Regions from separate parts of the Streptomyces sp. GbtcB6 genome, predicted to be linked through region 1. Evidence: riboswitches for the same ligand, from Rfam matches in the RefSeq annotation. Region 1 holds a riboswitch; the other holds the start of a gene.
What was found. Region 1 has a riboswitch for glycine ahead of gcvT (glycine cleavage system aminomethyltransferase GcvT). Riboswitches for the same ligand answer to the same signal wherever they lie in the genome.

Region 1 (9,935 bases):
GGACTCGCCGACGATGGAGAGGGTCTTGCCCTTCTCCAGCGAGAAGCTGAGGCCGTCGACCGACTTGACGATGCCGTCGTCGGTCGGGAAGTGCACCTTGAGGTCGCGGACTTCGAGGAAGGCGTCGGACGGACTGGCCTGCGTGGGCTCGCCCACGGCGGCGCCGGTCTTGGAGAGTTCGGTCACGAGAGCCTCACTCGCGGGTCGGCGGCCGCGTAGAGCATGTCCACCAGGAGATTTGCGATGACGACGAAGAAGGCGGCGAGCAGGGTCACACCCAGGATGGGTGGCAGGTCGTTGTCGTCGATGGCCTGCACCGCGTACTGGCCGATGCCGTGCAGCGAGAACACGGTCTCGGTGATCACCGCGCCGCCGAGCAGCAGACCGAGGTCCATGCCGAAGACGGTGATGATCGGGGTGAGCGCGGCGCGCAGTCCGTGCCGGACGACGACGTTGCGCTCGCGCAGGCCCTTGGCGCGGGCCGTGCGGATGTAGTCCTCGTTCATCGTCTCCAGCATGCCCGAGCGGGTGAGCCGCGCGTAGATGGCCGAATACAGGAGGGCGAGCGAGCACCAGGCGGGGATGAGGGTGTTGGCCCACTGCGCCGGGTTCTCTGTCAACGGGACGTAGGTGCGGCCGAAGATCGGCCACTGGTAGGTGAAGAGCAGGATCGCCAGGTTGCCCGTGAAGAACATGGGCAGCGAGACACCGGCGAGGGCCACACCCATGAAGGTGCGGTCGAAGAAGGAGCGCGGCTTCAGCGCGGAGACCACGCCGATCGCGACACCCGAGACCAGCCACAGCACGGCGGCACCGAGGGCCAGCGACAGGGTCACCGGCATCCGGGAGGTGAGCTGCGGCCAGACGGCCTGGTGGGTCTTGAAGGAGTAGCCGAAGCACGGTGCGTCGCAGTGCACCGTGGTGGGGCCCAGATCATAGGTGGCGCCGGAGACGATCCCCTTGATGAAGTGCCAGTACTGGACGTAGACGGGCTGGTCCAGACCGAGGTTGTGCTTGACCGCGACGATGTCCGCCTTCGACGGGCTCTTGCCGATGTACTGCTGCGCCAGCTGGTCGGCGGTCTGCCCGGCCAGACGTGGGAGCACGAAGAAGATCGCGAAGGTGACCGCGGAGACGACCAGCAGCAGGATCACCGCTGCGAGCGTCCGACGGAGGATGTACGAGATCACGGGGATCGGCGCTGGTGCCCGCGGGCCTTCCGGCCCGCGGGCACCAATGCCTTCACCTGCCTTCCGGGGCTGCTACTTCGACGCGACGCCGATGTTGAGGTAGTCGTACTGGCCGCTGAAGGCCGCCGTGGAGACCAGGTTGGTGAAGGTGGTCGGGCGGGCCAGCAGGACCTTGAAGTAGGTCAACGGCACGAGGGCGGCGTCGTCCATGGTCAGCTTGTCGATCTGCGTGTAGATGCTGTTGCGCTCGGTGTCGTCCTGCGTACCGATCGCCTTGGCCAGCAGGGTGTTGACCGACTTGTTGTCGTACTGCGACAGGTTGGTGTTACCGGACTGGCTGATCGCCTGGCCGTTCAGGATCTGCTGCAGGAAGCCGTAGCCGGAGGGCCAGTCGGCACCCCACTGCATCATCATCAGGCCGACGTTCTGCTTGTTGTCGAAGTTCGGGACACCCGCGTAGTCGGTGAAGTACTTGCCCGACGGGTACTGCTTGAGGGTGGCGTTGATGCCGACCTTCTTCAGCGAGTTGATGATCGCCGTGGCGGCGTCGATCTCCTGCGGGCGGTCCGAGCGGGCCGTGATGTTGGTGTTGATCGACGTCTTGCCGCAGGCCTTCAGCTGCGCCTTGGCCTGGGTCACGTCACCCTTGTTGCCGGTGGTGGCGTAGACGTCCGACTTGGTGTAGCCCGGGATGTCCGGAGGCAGCACCGTGGTGGCGACGTCACCGCGGATCGGGCCGCCCTCGGCGGTCTGCACCGAGACCTTGTCGATCGCGTACTCGACGGCCTTGCGGCAGGCGACGTTGTCGAACGGCTTCAGCTTGGTGTTGATCGCCATGTAGACCAGACGGCCACCGTAGGTGTTGTCCGTGTTGGCCTTCTTGCTGGCGTCGGTGAGCACCTGGGCCTGCGTGGCGGCCTGGACACCCGTGCCGCCGAGGTCGATCGCGTCGCCGGCCTGGACGTCCTTGTCGATCGTCTCGGCGTTGACCTTCAGGTTGACGACGATCTTGTCCGGCAGCTGCTTGCGCAGCGGGTCGGTCTTCGCGTCCCAGTTCTTGTTGCGGACCAGCACGGCCTGCTTGCCGTCCTGGTAGCTCTGGAACTGGTACGAGCCCGAGGACACGATGTTCTTGACGTAGTCGACGCCGTTGTCCTTGGCCTGCGGGACCGGGGCCGTCTGCGGGGCCGAGACCAGGTAGTCGAACTCCTGGAAGGCCTGCTTCAGGTGGAAGACGATCGTGGTGTCGTCCGGGGTCTCGATGGACGACAGGCCCTTGGCGCTCTTGTCCTTGTAGGGGCCCTTGTACTTGTCGCCGCCGACCAGGAACTGCTGGAAGTAGTTCGGGCCGAGGGAGAGCACGTCACGCGCGAAGTTGGAGCGCTCGACGGCGTACTTGACGTCCTTGGACGTGATCGCCGTGCCGTCCTGGTACTTCAGGCCCGAACGCAGCTTGTACGTCCAGGTCTTGCCGCCGTCGCTCGGGACACCCTTGCTCGCGGCGAGGTCCGGGACCAGGGTGTTGCCCTTGGAACCGGGGCCCGGCTCGAACGTCATCAGCGGGCGGGCGTACAGCCGGCTGAAGTTGTACATGTACGCGTAGTACGTGTTACCGGGGTCGAACGAGTCCGGGACGTCGGACAGCTCGTAGGTGACCGTCCCGCCCTTCTTGTCGGACGCGTTGACGACACCCTTGGTAGCGGCGTTGGCAGCGGCGGAGCTGCCGCCGCCGTCGTTGCCGCCGTTGTTGTCATCGGCCTTGCTGCACCCTGCAACCAGCAGGGTGGCGGAGCCGATGGCCGCGATCGCGGCCAGCGCTGACCTTCGCATGATGGGCGGGTTCCCCTCCATTGTCGGAAACTTTTCGGGCTCTCGATGACAGCAGGCGTCAGCGGCTGCGTGGGTCGAGAGCGTCGCGGAGACCGTCACCGAGCAGGTTGAACGCCAGCACGGTCACGAAGATTGCAAGGCCGGGCACGATCATGTACTCGGGATCGACCTGGTAGTACGTCACCGCTTCGCGGAGCATGCCGCCCCAGGACGCCTGCGGGGGCTGGATGCCGACGCCGAGGAAGCTGAGGGACGCCTCGAAGAGGATGTTGGTCGGGATCAGCAGCGTCGAGTAGACGATGATCGGGCCGACCAGGTTGGGCATCAGCTCGCGGAACAGGATGTACGGGCCCCTGGCACCCATGCCGCGGGAGGCGTCGACGAACTCGCGCTCGCGCAGGGCGAGGGTCTGGCCGCGCACGATCCGGCCCAGGTAGGGCCAGTTGAAGAAGCCGATGACGAAGATGAGCACGCTCAGGTGCAGCGGCAGTCCGTTCAGGCCGAACGCGCCGCCCTGCAGGGTGGCGGAGATGGCGATGGCGAACAGCAGGAGAGGGAAGGCGAGGAAGGTGTCCATCAGCCGGCTGATGACCGAGTCCACGCGGCCGCCGTAGTAACCGGCGACGACACCCATGATCGCGCCGATCACGTTGGACAGGATGGTCGAGCCGAAGGCCACCACCAGCGACACCCAGGAGCCTTCGAGGATGCGGGTGGCGATGTCACGGCCGAACTTGGGGTCCACGCCCAGCGGGTGATCGAGGCTCATGCCGCCCCAGCCGCCGTTCGGCAGCGAGGTGTTGGCGTCGATCAGCTCCTGGTGGAAGGCGTTGGGGTCGAGACCGAGCAGGGCCTGGATGGGGCGGGCGAGGATCGCGACGACGATCAGCAGGACGACAACGACGCCGCCCGCGACGGCGACCCTGTCCCTCTTGAACCGGGACCAGGCGATCTGCCCGAGGGAACGACCCTCGATCTGCCCCTTACCGGCACCCTCCAGCACAGCCTCCGGCTGCGCCTCGGTGGTCTCGATCGGTGCGGTCACAGTGACCTGACCCCTCTCACCGGTGGTGACCGGCTTTTGTCCGCCGCGGTGGGCGGCTTGGTTCGCTTGCATGTTGTGCGGTGGCCGCCAATGGTTACGGCCCGACCGCCCACGAGACCCTTCGACCGGTACTGCGTACCGGCTCGCAGGATCACCGACTTCGCATCTGAGAGGCGAGTCTTCAATGCCCCGGTGATCACGCGCCAGGCCTGATGGAGAAAGTATGCGCAACCGTGATGACGATTGGGGTTTCCGGTATCCGGACGGCTGGCCACAGAGGGCGGACGGAACAGAATCCCTCAAAGGTCGTGAACCACGGTAGTTCACCCCTATCTACGCGCGGAGACCAGACCGGAGAGTCAACCGGCCATCACCCACCGCCGCGCCGCTCTGGAGCGGCGAGGCCGGCGTGACCGACGTGACCGCCGAGTAACACGACTTCGGAGAACAACCGCCTGGAAACGGCGACAGAGCACACTCAGTAGGCCCCGGGTCCCGGATAGCCATAGCCGGCCGCCGGGGCCTGGGCGGATGCCTGGGCGTGCGCCTCGCGGTCGTAGAACGGCCGTGCCGTCGCCCTCATCCACATCACGACCGGGTCGTACTCGTCGGTCATCGCCACCGTCGACACCGGCAGCCCGTCCGGCACCGCCCCGATCGACTGCTGCATCATCGCCCGCACCGAGTCCACGGCCGGCGGCGAGGTCTCGTACACGTCCAGGCCGATCGCGAGATACGGCGCCCCGAGGGCCGGCTGCACCCAGGCGCGGCGCAGCGAGCGGACCGCGGGGGTGCGGTGGGCGTTCTGCGCGAGCAGCGCGTAGAACTGCGGGACCTCGATGGCCGGTTCGGCGAGCCGCAGCGGGCCGGCCGGCTGGCGGTCCAGGCCGGTGGCGATGCGGCGCAGGTCCAGCCAGGGGATGCCGACGCCGCCGCCCGGGGCGTGCGGGTTGAGCCAGAGGCCGAAGTGGTCGGGGTAGAGGGTGCGGGCCACGTCGATGCCGTCGACCACTTCGTACGAGCGGTTCCAGCCGCTCGCGGAGAGCTCCTGGGCCGAGGTCACACAGGGGGCGTAGCCGTGGCCGTCGACCTCCATGTTCCCGTACTGGGCGTCGGGGGAGCCGGCCTGGCCGTGCCAGAGCAGCATCCAGATCTGGCCGGAGGAGGGCGTGGCGAGGGCGCGGAGGAGTGCCTCGTAGGCGTCGTAACGCCCGGGGGTTACCTGGCGCAGCATGTGCTCGACCTGTCCGGTCGCCGCGGTGCCGCTGGCGCTCACGTGTTACCGCCCCTTCATCTGGTGCCCCGCGTTTGGAGACAGCTTAAGCGCCAAGGGGGGTGGCGCCGATTGTCCGTCGGCGGGTGCGGGTCGTCGGTGGCCGGTCGCGCAGTTCCCCGCGCCCCTGGGTCGGTTGCCCTCAGGGCGTTTCTAGTGACCGTACTGATAGAAGGGGCGCACGTTTTCGCGCATCCAGTGGCCCACCGGGTCGTCCGCCACGTCCAGGAGGACCAGGTTCACCGGCCACTTCACCGGAGCCTGGCCCAGGGCCTTGCCCAGTGCCTCCAGCGGCAGGGCGCGCAAGTCGCCTTCCCACTGGGAGAGTTCGACCCCCACGAACATCACCGGGTCCGCCGTCTCGACCGCGGCCAGGCAGCGGCGGGCCGTGGCGACCACGCCGGTCCTGGCGAACTCGGCCGACGCCGCGGCCAGGAAGTCCATCGGGTCGTCCTGCCAGTCCGGTTCGAAGAGGCGGACCCGGCCGCCCGAGGCGGGGCCGTCCAGTTCGGTGCGGCCGGTCCGGCAGAGCTGGGCGACCGCCTCCGGCGGCAGCGGGACACCGACCACTCCCCCGGGGTTCACGGCGATGCCGACCTGCGGGGGCAGGCCGCGGACGAACTCGACGGCCGGGGCGATCGTGTACGACAGATGGGAGCCGGCCACCAGGCGGAACTGCTCCTCGGAGCTGAAGACCGGCACGTACACCTGGCCCTCGATCTGCATGGTGGGCAGGTCCAGCGGGCCGCTGTGCGGGCCGCCGCCCTCCGGCAGCGGGATCCAGAGGAAACTCCGGCCCAGTACCTCGATGAGCCGGCCCGCCGCCGCGGGCACGCCGAGGGAGGCCGACAGGACCTCCTCCAGTTCGTTGCCGGGCCACCCGCCGTGCGGGTGGGGGTGCGCCTGTGCCGGGAAGTCCGCGGGAATGTCCGCCGGGAAGTCCATCTGCCTACCGCCTGCTGGGAACCACTACTGAGGCTGGAAAGGCTAGCGGGTGGCACCGACAAAGCCACCCGTGGATTCGGCGTCCGCGAAGGCGATCCGGCGCAGTACGTCCGCCGCGTCCCGGTCCAGGAGCACCGCCGAGCCGACACCCTCGGGCAGTTTCCCCTTCTCCACCGCGCGCAGCAGCCGGCCGGCCGCCCGGCGGTGGCGCACGAAGGCGTACCGGGAGACGCCCCGGCCGCGCTCGCGCTGGCCGTCCAGTGCCGTGCCGGCGGTGACGTCCAGGAGGAGCAGGTGCAGGGTGCCGCCGCGGCGGCGGGCCTCCCGGGCCAGCCAGTCGCGCACCCAGGCCTGCGTACCGCAGTCGTGCACGACCACGCCCTCGCCGGTGTCGAGGGCCCGGCGCAGCCCGGCGAAGTGGGCGAGGCGGACCAGCGGGCGGTACACGGCGTAGGGCAGAAGGCGGGCCAGGCGGGCGTCCCAGCGGTCGCGGGTGTCCTGGGAGTCGATGCGGATGCCCTGGACGGTGCGGTGCATCAGGGTGGACTTGCCGCTGCCGGGCAGCCCGGTGACCACCACCAGGTCACGGGGGCCGAAGAGCAGGCCGTGCGGGCTGCGCCCGGCGCGGTCGCGCAGATCGCGGACGACCGGTACGGGTCGCTCGCCGCACCGCTCGCGGGCCGGGGCCGTCGGCTGCTGGGGCAGGGCGATGCCCGTCGTCGTCGCGTATGCCGTGGTCCTTGTCACCGTGACCGTCCTCCCTGGGGGTTCAGGAAAGGTTCTCCCCAGTTAACGCAAAGAGAAGGTAATGCACGGCGTCTCGCGGTTCCGTGCGCGTCCGGCAACAGCCCGGCTACAAAGAGAGAGGACGGCGGGAGGGACAAGTCCGGCCTGCCATGCGGCCGGGCGGCGTGCAATGATGTCCGCGCCAACTGCATACCGGCCGCTTGAATCCGCGCGGGAGAGTCCCCAGCCGTCTTCGCTGGGGCGCCGAAGGAGCAAGTCCCTCCCTTGAATCTCTCAGGCCCCGTTACCGCGCGGGCGAGGCACATCTGAAAAGCGGGCCGCTGTGTCAGTGGCTCCACCCAAGGTGCAAACCGTGATCACGTCCGTGGTCACGGCGAACCTCTCAGGTTCCGATGACAGATGGGGAGGACAGCCCTCGCCTGTCATGCCCTCGGGACCTCTGGGAGACGACCGACCGATGAGCAGTACCGATTCCGCCGCACCCCGCCGCACCGCGCTCGATGCCCTGCACCGCTCGCTCGGCGCGACCATGACCGACTTCGCCGGCTGGGACATGCCCCTGCGCTACGGCTCCGAGCGCGACGAGCATGTCGCGGTACGGACCAGGGCCGGGCTCTTCGACCTCTCCCACATGGGCGAGATCACCGTGACCGGCCCGCGCGCGGCCGACCTGCTGAACCACGCCCTGGTGGGGAACATCGCCTCCGTCGGCGTGGGCCGCGCCCGCTACACCATGATCTGCCGGGCCGACGGCGGCATCCTGGACGACCTGATCGTCTACCGGCTGGCGGAGACCGAGTACATGGTCGTCGCCAACGCCTCCAACGCCCAGGTCGTCCTCGACGCGCTCGTGGAGCGTTCCGCCGGGTTCGACGCCGAGGTCCGCGACGACCGCGACGCGTACGCGCTGATCGCCGTGCAGGGCCCGGAGTCGCCCGGGATCCTCAAGTCGCTCACCGACGCGGACCTGGACGGGCTGAAGTACTACGCCGGCCTGCCCGGCACCGTCGCCGGCGTCCCGGCGCTGATCGCGCGCACCGGCTACACCGGCGAGGACGGCTTCGAGCTGTTCGTGAAGCCGGAGCACGCGGTGGAGCTGTGGCAGGCGCTGACCGAGGCGGGTTCCCCGGTGGGCCTGGTGCCCTGCGGGCTGTCCTGCCGGGACACCCTGCGCCTGGAGGCGGGCATGCCGCTGTACGGGCACGAGCTGACCACGGAGCTGACCCCCTTCGACGCCGGGCTCGGCCGGGTGGTCAAGTTCGAGAAGGAGGGCGACTTCGTGGGGCGCGAGGCGCTCGCCGAGGCCGCCGCCCGTGCGGAGCAGAACCCGCCGCGCGTCCTCGTCGGCCTGGTCGCCGAGGGCCGCCGGGTACCGCGCGCCGGATTCCCGGTGGTCGCCGGCGGCGAGGTGATCGGCGAGGTCACCTCCGGTGCCCCCTCCCCCACGCTGGGCCGGCCGATCGCCATGGCGTACGTCGACGCGGCGCACTCGGCGCCGGGCACGGCGGGCGTCGGCGTGGACATCCGGGGCAGCCACGAGCCGCACGAGGTCGTGCCGCTGCCGTTCTACAAGCGCCAGAAGTAGCCACTGGGCGTGACCCTGCGCACATCGCCGCTGGTCACGCACGTCTCCAGCCTTCCCCCCTTCATCAGCACTCCCTCGCGTACAGGAGAATTCAGGCCATGAGCAACCCCCAGCAGCTGCGTTACAGCAAGGAGCACGAGTGGCTGACGGCCGCCGAGGACGGCGTGGCGACGGTCGGTATCACGGAGCACGCGGCCAACGCGCTCGGTGACGTCGTCTTCGTCCAGCTCCCGGCGGTCGGCGACACGGTGACCGCGGGCGAGTCCTGCGGCGAGCTGGAGTCGACCAAGTCGGTGTCCGACCTGTACGCGCCGGTCACCGGTGAGATCACCGCGGTCAACGAGGACGTCGTCGAGGACCCCTCGCTGGTGAACTCGGCCCCCTTCGAGGGCGGCTGGCTGTTCAAGGTGCGCGTCGCGGACGAGCCGGGCGACCTGCTCTCCGCCGACGAGTACACCGCCTTCACCGCCGGCTGAGAGCCGCCGCAGACCCCGGCCTAGGAGTCGTAGAAACAGATGTCCGTTCTGAACACGCCCCTGCACGAGCTCGACCCGGAGGTAGCCGCCGCGGTCGACGCCGAGCTGGCGCGCCAGCAGTCCACCCTGGAGATGATCGCCTCGGAGAACTTCGCTCCGCTCGCGGTCATGGAGGCACAGGGCTCGGTCCTCACCAACAAGTACGCCGAGGGCTACCCGGGCCGCCGCTACTACGGCGGCTGCGAGCACGTCGACGTCACCGAGCAGATCGCCATCGACCGGGTGAAGGAGCTGTTCGGCGCCGAGTACGCCAACGTGCAGCCGCACTCCGGTGCCTCCGCCAACCAGGCGGCCCTCTTCGCGCTGGCCCAGCCCGGCGACACCATCCTGGGTCTGGACCTCGCCCACGGCGGGCACCTGACCCACGGCATGCGGCTGAACTTCTCCGGCAAGCAGTTCAACGTCGTGGCCTACCACGTCGACGACTCCGGCCTGGTCGACATGGCCGAGGTGGAGCGGCTCGCCAAGGAGCACCGGCCGAAGGTGATCATCGCGGGCTGGTCGGCGTACCCGCGCCAGCTGGACTTCGCGGAGTTCCGGCGGATCGCCGACGAGGTCGAGGCGTACCTGTGGGTCGACATGGCCCACTTCGCCGGCCTGGTGGCCGCGGGTCTGCACGAGAACCCGGTGCCGTACGCCGACGTGGTCACCTCCACGACCCACAAGACGCTGGGCGGCCCGCGCGGCGGCATCATCCTGGCCCGCAAGGACTTCGCGAAGAAGCTGAACTCGTCCGTCTTCCCGGGCTTCCAGGGCGGTCCCCTGGAGCACGTGATCGCGGCGA
Region 2 (9,935 bases), on a different contig from region 1:
GCTACGGCCTGGGCCAGGTGCTGTTCGCGGTCGAGTCCGCCCTGGACGAACTGGCCCGCCGGCTCGGCCTGGACCCCGTCGACCTCAAGGCCCGCAACATCATCGGCCCCGGCGATTCGATGCTCACCCCCGGCGGCCACGAGGAGGACCTGCACATCGCGAGCTACGGCTTCGACCAGTGCGTCTCCATCGTCCGCGGGGCCCAGGCGGAACCAGCCGCCACCGCCCCCGACGGCTGGCTGGTCGGCGAGGGCTCGGCACTGGCGATGATCGCGACGGGCCCGCCCGGCGGCCACATCGCCGACGCCAGGGCCGCCCTGCTCCCCGACGGCGGCTTCGACCTGGCCGTCGGCACCGCCGAGTTCGGCAACGGCACCACGACCGTCCACCGGCAGATCGCGGCCGGTGAACTCGCCACCGCCGTCGACCGGATCACCGTCCGCCAGTCCGACACGGACGTCGTACGGCACGACACGGGCGCCTTCGCCTCCACCGGCACCGTGGTCGCGGGCAAGGCCACCCTGCGCGCCGCCCGCGCCCTCGCCGACCTGCTCCTGGACTTCGCCGCGGCCCACCTGCGCGTGGCGCGCGCCGACTGCCGGCTGGCGGAGGAGGCCGTCCTGCACCCCGGCGGGCGGCTGCCGCTCAAGGAGCTGTACGCGGCCGCCCGCGCGGTCGGCATCGAGTGCGCCGCCGACGGCCACTTCGGCGGCACCCCACGCTCGGTCGCCTTCAACGCGCAGTGGTTCAGGGTGGCCGTGGATCCGGGCACCGGGGAGATCCGCATCCTGCGCAGCGTGCACGCCGCCGACGCGGGCAGGGTGATGAACCCGATGCAGTGCCGCGGCCAGGTGGAGGGCGGGGTGGCCCAGGCACTCGGCGCGACCCTCTTCGAGAACGTACGGCTGGACGCGCGCGGCGAGGTGGAGACGGCCGCCTTCCGCCGCTACCGGCTGCCGCAGTACGCCGACATCCCGCGCACCGAGGTGCACTTCATGGAGACCGCCGACGCCATCGGGCCGTTGGGCGCCAAGTCGATGAGCGAGAGCCCGTTCAACCCGGTCGCCCCGGCACTGGCCAACGCGCTGCGGGACGCGACGGGCGTGCGGTTCACGGAGTTGCCGCTGACGCGCGACCGGGTGTGGCGGGCACTGGATGCCAGCCGCCGTACGCCCCGTCCACCCGTATCTCCCTGATGCCGCTGATGTGCCGGGCCCCGCAACGGTCCTGGGGAAGCACCAGTTGCGGACCCGCCCGGTCCAGCGGGGTGTCGTCGATGGTGACACCGAGCAGAACAGGGGCATGGGCGAAATCGGGGTCGATCTCGGCCCAGGAGAGCAGCGCGTGGTGCCCGTCGGCGCCGGAGACGGCGATGAGGAAGCGCAGCCGGTCCTTGCGCCGGCCGGGATCGAATCCGGGTCCGGCGGCGGTGAGGACGTCGTACAGCCGTGGGCCGGTGAAGCGGTGGTGCTGGATGCCGCTGGTGGCGCACTCGAAGCTGACCCGCACCCGGTGCTGGGGCCAGCGCAGGAGGTCGGGCACGGTCAGCCGGGTCGGGTGTGCCAGGTCTCCGGTGAGGACGAGTTCGGCGAGCGTCATGTGCGGCCACCTCCCGGATGACGGTACCCGCAGCACCTCACCGTACAAACGCACATGCCAGATACAAGTCGTAAGTATGCAGCTCATGCGATGTGACAGAAGACTTACGCCTGGCAAATGCGGCAGTATCATCGCCAGGCGGCTGATACACAGGTCGTAGCAGGGCGCGACAGTTTTCTCATTGAAATCAGAGGAGTTCACTCGTGATGACCCGTTCCGTGCGCCGGACCCGGCGGACGCTCCAGGTGGCCGGTGCCTCGGTCGCGGCCCTGCTGGCCCTGAGCGCCTGTTCCTCCTCCGACGACTCGTCGGCGACGACGAAGTCGGACACGTCGGCGGCGGCGACGCCCAAGCTGTCGGGCTCGATCACCGTGTTCGCGGCGGCCTCGCTGCAGGAGAGCTTCACGACCCTGAAGGCCGACTTCGAGAAGGCCCACCCGGGCACCAAGGTCAACTTCAGCTTCGGCGGCAGCGACACCCTCGCCGCGCAGATCACCAGCGGCGCCCCGGCCGACGTCTTCGCCGCCGCGAGCCCCAAGACCATGGCGATCGTGACGGACAAGAAGGACACCGCCACCACCCCGGCCACCTTCGTCCGCAACCAGTTGGAGATCGCCACCCTGCCGGGCAACCCCGACAAGATCTCCTCGCTGAAGGACCTGACGAAGTCGTCGCTGAAGGTCGTGCTCTGCGACAAGACGGTGCCGTGCGGTGCCGCCGCGCAGAAGGCCCTGGACGCCAGCAAGCTCAAGCTCACCCCGGCCTCCTACGAGGAGGACGTGAAGTCCGCCCTCAACAAGGTGGTGCTCAAGGAGGCCGACGCCGCGGTCGTCTACAAGACCGACGTGAAGGCCGCCGGCAGCAAGGTGGAGGGCGTGGAGTTCCCCGAGTCCGCCAACGCGATCAACGACTACCCGATCGCCCTCCTCAAGAACGCCCCGAACCCCACGGTGGCCAAGGCGTTCATCGCCCTGGTGCAGTCCGCCGAGGGCCAGCAGGTCCTGAACGACGCCGGGTTCCTCAAGCCGTGACGAAGGCCGACGCGTCCGGGGCCGCGGCCGGCACCCTCACGGGCCGCCCACGGCGCCGGCGCGTTCGGGCAGCCGTACCGCTACCGCTCCTCCTCCCCGGAGCGGTAGCTCTGGCCTTCCTGCTCCTGCCACTGGTCGCCCTGCTGGTGCGGGCCCCCTGGAGCAGCCTCCCGTCCCTGCTGACCAGCACGGAGGTGTGGCAGGCCCTCCAGCTCTCCCTGGTCTGCGCCACGGCGGCGACGGCCGTCAGCCTCGTCCTGGGCGTCCCCCTGGCCTGGCTGCTGGCCCGCACGGAGTTCCCCGGCCGGGGTTTCGTGCGCGCGCTGGTCACCCTCCCCCTCGTCCTCCCCCCGGTGGTCGGCGGTGTGGCCCTGCTGCTCGCCCTCGGGCGCAACGGGGTGGTCGGCCAGTGGCTGGACGCCTGGTTCGGCATCACCCTCCCGTTCACCACGGCCGGGGTCGTCGTCGCCGAGTCCTTCGTGGCCATGCCGTTCCTGGTGATCAGCGTCGAGGGCACGCTCCGCGCCGCCGACCCCCGCTACGAGGAGGCGGCCACCACCCTGGGCGCCTCCCGCTTCACGGCGTTCCGCCGGGTCACGCTCCCGCTCATCGCCCCGGGCATCGCGGCCGGCGCGGTCCTGGCCTGGGCGCGTGCGCTCGGCGAGTTCGGAGCGACGATCACGTTCGCCGGCAACTTCCCCGGCCGCACCCAGACCATGCCGCTCGCCGTCTACCTCGCCCTGCAGAACGACCCCGACGCGGCGATCGCGCTCAGCCTGGTGCTGCTGACGGTGTCGATCGCGGTGCTGGCGGCGTTGCGGGACCGTTGGATGACGGCATCATGAGGACGACCCGCTGGACGACACCCCGATGACAAACCCACACCCCAGGGCAGCAGACGGCGCACCGCCTCCCCACGGCCCATCAGCGCCCCCCGACGGCACCCAGCCTCTCCATGGACGACCCGCGCCCGCCGACTCCGCCCAGCCTCCCCACGAACCACCCGCGCCCGCCAACGGCTCCCAGCCTCCCCACGAACCACCCGCAGCCGCCGACGGCGCTCAGCCCCCGCAGGGGCCACTCGCACCTGACACTGACAGCCGCACGGGTGGTGCGGGTGGGAACCCCAACCCGGCCGAAGGCCGGGCACCCACCACGCACCCGCACCCGACCCCCACCGGCCTCCACGCCCACCTCGTCGTCACCCGCCCCGCCTTCCACCTGGACATCACCCTCACCGCCGCCCCCGGCGAGGTCGTCGCCCTCCTGGGCCCCAACGGCGCCGGAAAGACCACGGCCCTCCGCGCCCTCGCCGGCCTCACCCCCCTCACCACCGGCCACCTCCACCTGGACGGCTCGGAGTTGGACCGCACACCCCCCGAATCCCGCCCGGTGGGCGTCGTCTTCCAGGACTACCTCCTCTTCCCCCACCTCACGGCCCTCGACAACGTCGCCTTCGGCCCCCGCTGCCACGGCGCGACGAAGGCCGAGGCCCGCACCCAGGCGGCCGCCTGGCTCGACCGCATGGGCCTCGCCGAACACGCCGGCGTCAAACCCCGCCGTCTCTCCGGCGGCCAGGCCCAGCGCGTCGCGCTGGCCCGCGCCCTGGCCACCCGCCCCCGCCTGCTGCTCCTGGACGAACCGCTCGCCGCCCTCGACGCCCGTACCCGCCTGGACGTACGTTCCCAACTCCGCCGCCACCTGGTCGAGTTCGAGGCGGTCGCGGTCCTGGTCACACACGACCCGCTGGACGCCATGGTGCTGGCCGACCGCCTGATCGTCATCGAACACGGCAAGGTCGTCCAGGAGGGCACCCCCGCCGACATCGCCCGCCACCCCCGCACCGACTACATCGCCCACCTGGTCGGCCTCAACCTCTACCGGGGCCGCGCCGAGGGCCACACGGTCGAGCTGGACACGGGCCCCGCCATCACCACCACCGAGGACCTCACCGGTGACGTCTTCGTCGCGTTCCCGCCGAGCGCCGTCACCCTCTTCCGGGACCGTCCCACGGGCGCCAGCGCCCGCAACCTCTGGCGCTGCGAGGTCGCCGGCCTGGAGACCCACGGCGACCAGATCCGCGCCGACCTGACGGGCGAACTCGCCCTCGCCGCCGACCTCACCACGGTCGCCGCCGCCGAACTGGACCTGCACCCCGGGGCCCCGGTCTGGGCGACGGTGAAGGCGGCCCAGACGCACGCGTACCCGGCGTAGCAAGCACCACACACCAGAGGCCCCGCCGAAGCGGGGCCTCTGTCAAACCCGGTGCAAACCCGGTGCGTCAGTCCTCGTACGCGTCCAACGGCGGGCACGAGCACACCAGGTTCCGGTCACCGAAGGCCTGGTCGATCCGGCGCACCGGCGGCCAGTACTTGTCGGCGGCGGACACCCCAGCCGGGAAGACGGCCTCCTCCCGGCCGTACGCGTGCTTCCACTCGCCGCCCAGCGCACCGGCGGTGTGCGGAGCACCACGCAGCGGGTTGTCGTCGGCGGGCCACTCCCCGGCCCCGACCTTGTCGATCTCCGCCCGAATGGCGATCATCGCCTCGCAGAACCGGTCCAGCTCGCCGAGGTCCTCGGACTCGGTCGGCTCGATCATCAGCGTGCCGGCCACCGGGAAGGACATCGTCGGCGCGTGGAAGCCGTAGTCGATGAGCCGCTTGGCGACGTCGTCGACGCTCACTCCGGTCGCCTTGGTCAGCGGCCGCAGGTCGATGATGCACTCGTGCGCGACGAGCCCGCCGGGCCCGGTGTAGAGCACGGGGAAGTGCGGCTCCAGCCGCTTGGCGACGTAGTTGGCGCTGAGCACGGCCACCTGCGTGGCCCGCTTCAGGCCCTCGCCGCCCATGAGCCGGACGTACGCCCACGAGATCGGCAGGATCCCCGCCGAGCCCCACGGGGCTGCCGAGATCGGCCCGACGCCCGTCGCCGGCCCGGCGGCGGGCTGCAGCGGGTGGTTCGGCAGGTACGGGGCGAGGTGCGCGCGCACCGCCACGGGACCGACACCGGGACCGCCGCCGCCGTGCGGGATGCAGAAGGTCTTGTGCAGGTTGAGGTGCGAGACGTCCCCGCCGAAGTGGCCGGGCTTGGCGACCCCGACCAGGGCGTTGAGGTTGGCGCCGTCGACGTACACCTGTCCGCCGGCCTCGTGCACCTGCGCGCAGATGTCGGCGACGTGCTCCTCGAACACACCGTGCGTGGACGGGTAGGTGATCATCAGCACGGCGAGCTCGTCGCGGTGCTGCTCGATCTTCGCCCGCAGGTCGGCGACGTCGATCTCGCCGTCCTCGGCCGTCTTCACGACGACGACCTTCATCCCGGCCATCACCGCGCTGGCGGCGTTGGTGCCGTGCGCGGAGGACGGGATCAGGCACACGGTCCGCTGCGCGTCGCCGTTGGCGCGGTGGTACGCGCGTACGGCGAGCAGCCCGGCCAGCTCGCCCTGCGATCCGGCGTTGGGCTGCAGGGACACCTTGTCGTACCCGGTGACCTCGGCGAGCCGCTCCTCCAGCTCCCGGATGAGGGTCAGGTAGCCCTGCGCCTGCTCGGCGGGCGCGAACGGGTGCAGCTGGCCGAACTCGGGCCAGGTGACCGGTTCCATCTCGGTGGTCGCGTTGAGCTTCATGGTGCAGGAGCCCAGCGGGATCATGCCGCGGTCCAGCGCGTAGTCCCGGTCGGCGAGCCGGCGCAGGTAGCGCAGCATCGCGGTCTCGGAGCGGTGCTGCTGGAAGACGGGGTGGGTCAGGTAGCCGTCGGCGCGCAGCAGCGCCTCGGGCAGGGTGTCCTCGGCGACGGCGTCCAGCGCCTCGACGTCGCCCTCGACGCCGAAGGCCGTCCAGACGGCGCCCAGCTGGGCGCGGGTGGTGGTCTCGTCGCAGGCCATGGAGACGTTGTCGGCGTCGACGAGCCGCAGGTTGACGCCCCCCTGGCGGGCGGCGGCGACGATCTCGGCGGCCTTGCCGGGCACGCGCGCGGTGAGGGTGTCGAAGTAGGCGCCGTGGACGATCCCGACACCGCCGGCCTTGAGCCCCGCGGCGAGGATCGTGGCGTACCGGTGCGTGCGCTGGGCGATGCCCCTGAGCCCCTCGGGCCCGTGGTAGACGGCGTACATGCCGGCCATCACGGCGAGCAGCACCTGCGCGGTGCAGATGTTGCTGGTGGCCTTCTCACGCCGAATGTGCTGCTCGCGGGTCTGCAGTGCCAGCCGGTACGCCTTGTTCCCGTCGGCGTCCACGGAGACGCCCACGAGCCGTCCGGGCAGGCTGCGCGCGAACTTCTCGCGGACCGCCATGTAACCGGCGTGCGGCCCGCCGAAGCCCATCGGCACGCCGAACCGCTGGGTGGTGCCGACGGCGATGTCGGCCCCGAGCTCGCCCGGCGAGGTCAGCAGGGTCAGCGCGAGCAGGTCGGCGGCGACGGTGACGAGCGCGCCGACCTCGTGGGCCTGCTCGACGACGGCCTTGATGTCGCGTACGGCACCGGAGGCGCCGGGGTACTGGACGAGCACCCCGTTGATCTCACGCGCGGCCAGGTCCGCCGGAATGCCGTCGGCGAGGTCGGCGACCACGACCTCCACACCCGTCGGCTCGGCCCGGGTCTGGATCACGGCGATGGTCTGCGGCAGGGCGTCCGCGTCGACGACGAAGACGCCCTTCTTGTTCTTCCCCATGCGCAGCGACAGCGCCATGGCCTCGGCGGCGGCCGTGCCCTCGTCGAGCAGCGAGGCACCGGAGGTGGGCAGCCCGGTGAGGTCGGCGACCACGGTCTGGAAGTTCAGCAGCGCTTCCAGCCGGCCCTGGGAGATCTCCGGCTGGTAGGGCGTGTAGGCCGTGTACCAGGCGGGATTCTCCATCACGTTGCGCAGGATGACGGGAGGCGTGAAGGTCCCGTAGTACCCCAGCCCGATCATCGAGTCGAGCACCTGGTTCCGGTCGGCCAGCGACCGCAGCTCGGCCAGCACCTCGGCCTCGGTCCGGGCGCCCGGCAGCTCCAGGCGGTCGGCGTTCTTGATCACGTCCGGCACGGCGGCGGCGGTCAGCTCGTCGAGCGAGCCGTACCCGACCTGGGCGAGCATCTTGGCCCGAGCCTCATGATCGGGCCCGATGTGGCGCTGCTCGAAGGGGATACCCTGCTCAAGCTCTGAGAGCGGAATACGCTGGGCGGTCATTGCGGAGGCCTCCTGGTCTGACGCGACCTTCGAGGGGTACCCCGGCGCGGGTACCCCGACGGCCTCCCCCTCTGTCATCTCAACCTGAGAGCTTCACCGGGGCCGCCCCTGCGGTCTCCCGGCTTTCACCGTCGGTGAGGGCGGACACCGTCGACGTCCGCCCTGCTTTCCAGAGTGACCTCGTCCGTGCGGTACGTGAGCCTGAGAGATTCCGGGGAGGATTTGCTCCTTCGGCGCCTCCGGTTGCCCGGAGGACTCTCCCGCACGGGGTCAGCAGCCGCCTGCCAGCCTACCAGCGCGGGCAACACCGGAGCCTTCGAGTGGCCGCCTCCTTCAATGTGCTCTTTTGTAGTGCTTACGGATGAGTTGCGACCAAGTGGAGGGCCCGTGGAGACCGACATCGATCCGCGCAACCTGATCGGCCGCAAGGCGTTCGACCGCAACGGCACGAAGATCGGCACGATCGACGAGGTGTACCTCGACGACGCGACGGGCGTGCCGGAGTGGGCGGCCATACGCACCGGCCTGTTCTCCCGGGACGCCTTCGTGCCCCTGGAACCCAGCGAACTGGTCGAGGGCACCCTGCGCATCCCCTTCGACCGCGCCCTGATCAAGGACGCCCCCGACTTCGGCGTGGGCCGCCACCTCTCCCCGGAACAGGAACTCCAGCTCTACCACCACTACGGCCTCGACACGACTCCCCCGCCCCACGACCACCCCGACCACCACTTCGGCAAACTGGCAGGCACGGAGGACGCGGGTGCGTGACGCCGACGCCGGGTCCGGTAGTGGTTCGGCTACCGGTGAGTGGGGGTTGCTCGCGCCCACGCGGCGGTAGCCGCAAATCGATACAGCCCCGCGCCCCTTACGGGGCGCTGCCCAGCCGCCCCTCTTCAGCCACCCAGCTGCGGGCAGGCGTGCCGCAGGGCGGCACGGGTGGGCGCAGCGGCACCCGGCAAGCGCCGGTGAGCGTCCCCACCCCCGCCCGGCCTGACGCCAGTCACATACGCACCCCGTCCACCGAAATCCCCGGCACCAACGGCAACGGCTCAGCCGGCTCCAGCTCAGGATCCTCGACCCGAAACGTCCGCACCCTCCCCGGCCCCACCGCCCCCGGCGTCTCGAACCGCACCGTCACCCGCCCCAGCCCACTTCCCTGCACCCACCCGTGCCCGTACTCGGCATGCCGCACATCGTGCCCCGAGGGCCACCGCCGCTCGGCGACCACCTCCCGCTCGGCGACCGGCTCCGCAACCTCCTCCTCCGCCGCGAACTCCGCCGCCCCCTCCCCCGCCGCCGCCTGCGCGAACAGATCCTCCTGTGTGTAGTCGGCCAGCCCCGACACCCCCACCCCCAGCAACCGCACACCCCCCGTCGTGTCCACCGAGTCCAGCAACCGCGCGGCCGCCTCCCGCACCACCGCCGGATCGTCGGTCGGCCCCCGCAACGTCTCCGACCGGGTGAGCGTCGAGAAGTCGTACCGCCGTACCTTCAGCACGATGGTCCGCCCCGACAGCCCGGCCCCCCGCAGCCGCCGCACACACCGGTCGGCCAGCCGCTGCACCTCAAGCCCCACCCGCAGCCGGTCGTGGATGTCCACGTCGTAGGTGTCCTCGACCGACACCGACTTGGTCTCCCGCTCGGCCACCACGGGCCGCTCGTCGTGCGCGAGCGCCATCGCGTACAGCGCGTGCCCGTGGGCCTTGCCGAGCAGCCGTACCAGCTCGTCCTCCCCCGCCCCGGCGATCTCGTCGACCGTGGTGATCCCGGCCCGCCGCAGATGGTCCCCGGTCGCCGGCCCCACCCCCGGCAGGATCCGCACCGGCATCGGCCCCAGCATCGCCCGCTCCGTGCCCGGCTCGATCAGCACCAAGCCGTCGGGCTTGGCCTCCTCGGAGGCGATCTTCGCGAGCATCTTGGAGGCGGCGAGCCCGACGGACCCGGAGAGCCCCGTGACGGCCCGTATGTCCGCGCGCAGCCTCTCCCCCACCAGCCGCGCCGACTCCGCGTCCCAGGCCACCTCACCGGCCTCCAGATCCACGAACGCCTCGTCCAGGCTGAGCGGCTCCACAAGCGGCGACAGCCCGCGCAGCAGCCCCATCACCTGCTCGCTGACCGACCGGTACAGCCCGAAGCGC

Region 2: it holds a riboswitch for glycine, as region 1 does, so the genes downstream of both, gcvP (aminomethyl-transferring glycine dehydrogenase) here and gcvT (glycine cleavage system aminomethyltransferase GcvT) in region 1, are expected to answer to the same signal.

The regions. Positions count from the first base shown of each region.
Region 1 covers NZ_JAGXJL010000007.1:250,175-260,109, forward strand. Annotated here, with positions in the region: gene KVT45_RS14970 (ABC transporter ATP-binding protein) at 1-186, opposite strand, end outside; gene KVT45_RS14975 (ABC transporter permease) at 183-1,190, opposite strand; gene KVT45_RS14980 (ABC transporter substrate-binding protein) at 1,263-3,020, opposite strand; gene KVT45_RS14985 (ABC transporter permease) at 3,079-4,065, opposite strand; gene KVT45_RS14990 (enhanced serine sensitivity protein SseB C-terminal domain-containing protein) at 4,544-5,341, opposite strand; gene KVT45_RS14995 (enhanced serine sensitivity protein SseB) at 5,492-6,283, opposite strand; gene KVT45_RS15000 (AAA family ATPase) at 6,326-7,030, opposite strand; glycine riboswitch at 7,232-7,329, shown strand; gene gcvT (glycine cleavage system aminomethyltransferase GcvT) at 7,488-8,615, shown strand; gene gcvH (glycine cleavage system protein GcvH) at 8,714-9,091, shown strand; gene glyA (serine hydroxymethyltransferase) at 9,131-9,935, shown strand, end outside.
Region 2 covers NZ_JAGXJL010000039.1:9,184-19,118, reverse strand. Annotated here, with positions in the region: gene KVT45_RS41225 (molybdopterin-dependent oxidoreductase) at 1-1,196, shown strand, start outside; gene KVT45_RS41220 (molybdopterin-dependent oxidoreductase) at 1,111-1,599, opposite strand; gene modA (molybdate ABC transporter substrate-binding protein) at 1,806-2,630, shown strand; gene modB (molybdate ABC transporter permease subunit) at 2,627-3,475, shown strand; gene KVT45_RS41205 (ABC transporter ATP-binding protein) at 3,501-4,844, shown strand; gene gcvP (aminomethyl-transferring glycine dehydrogenase) at 4,912-7,797, opposite strand; glycine riboswitch at 7,977-8,070, opposite strand; gene KVT45_RS41195 (PRC-barrel domain-containing protein) at 8,185-8,565, shown strand; gene KVT45_RS41190 (DNA polymerase IV) at 8,798-9,935, opposite strand, start outside.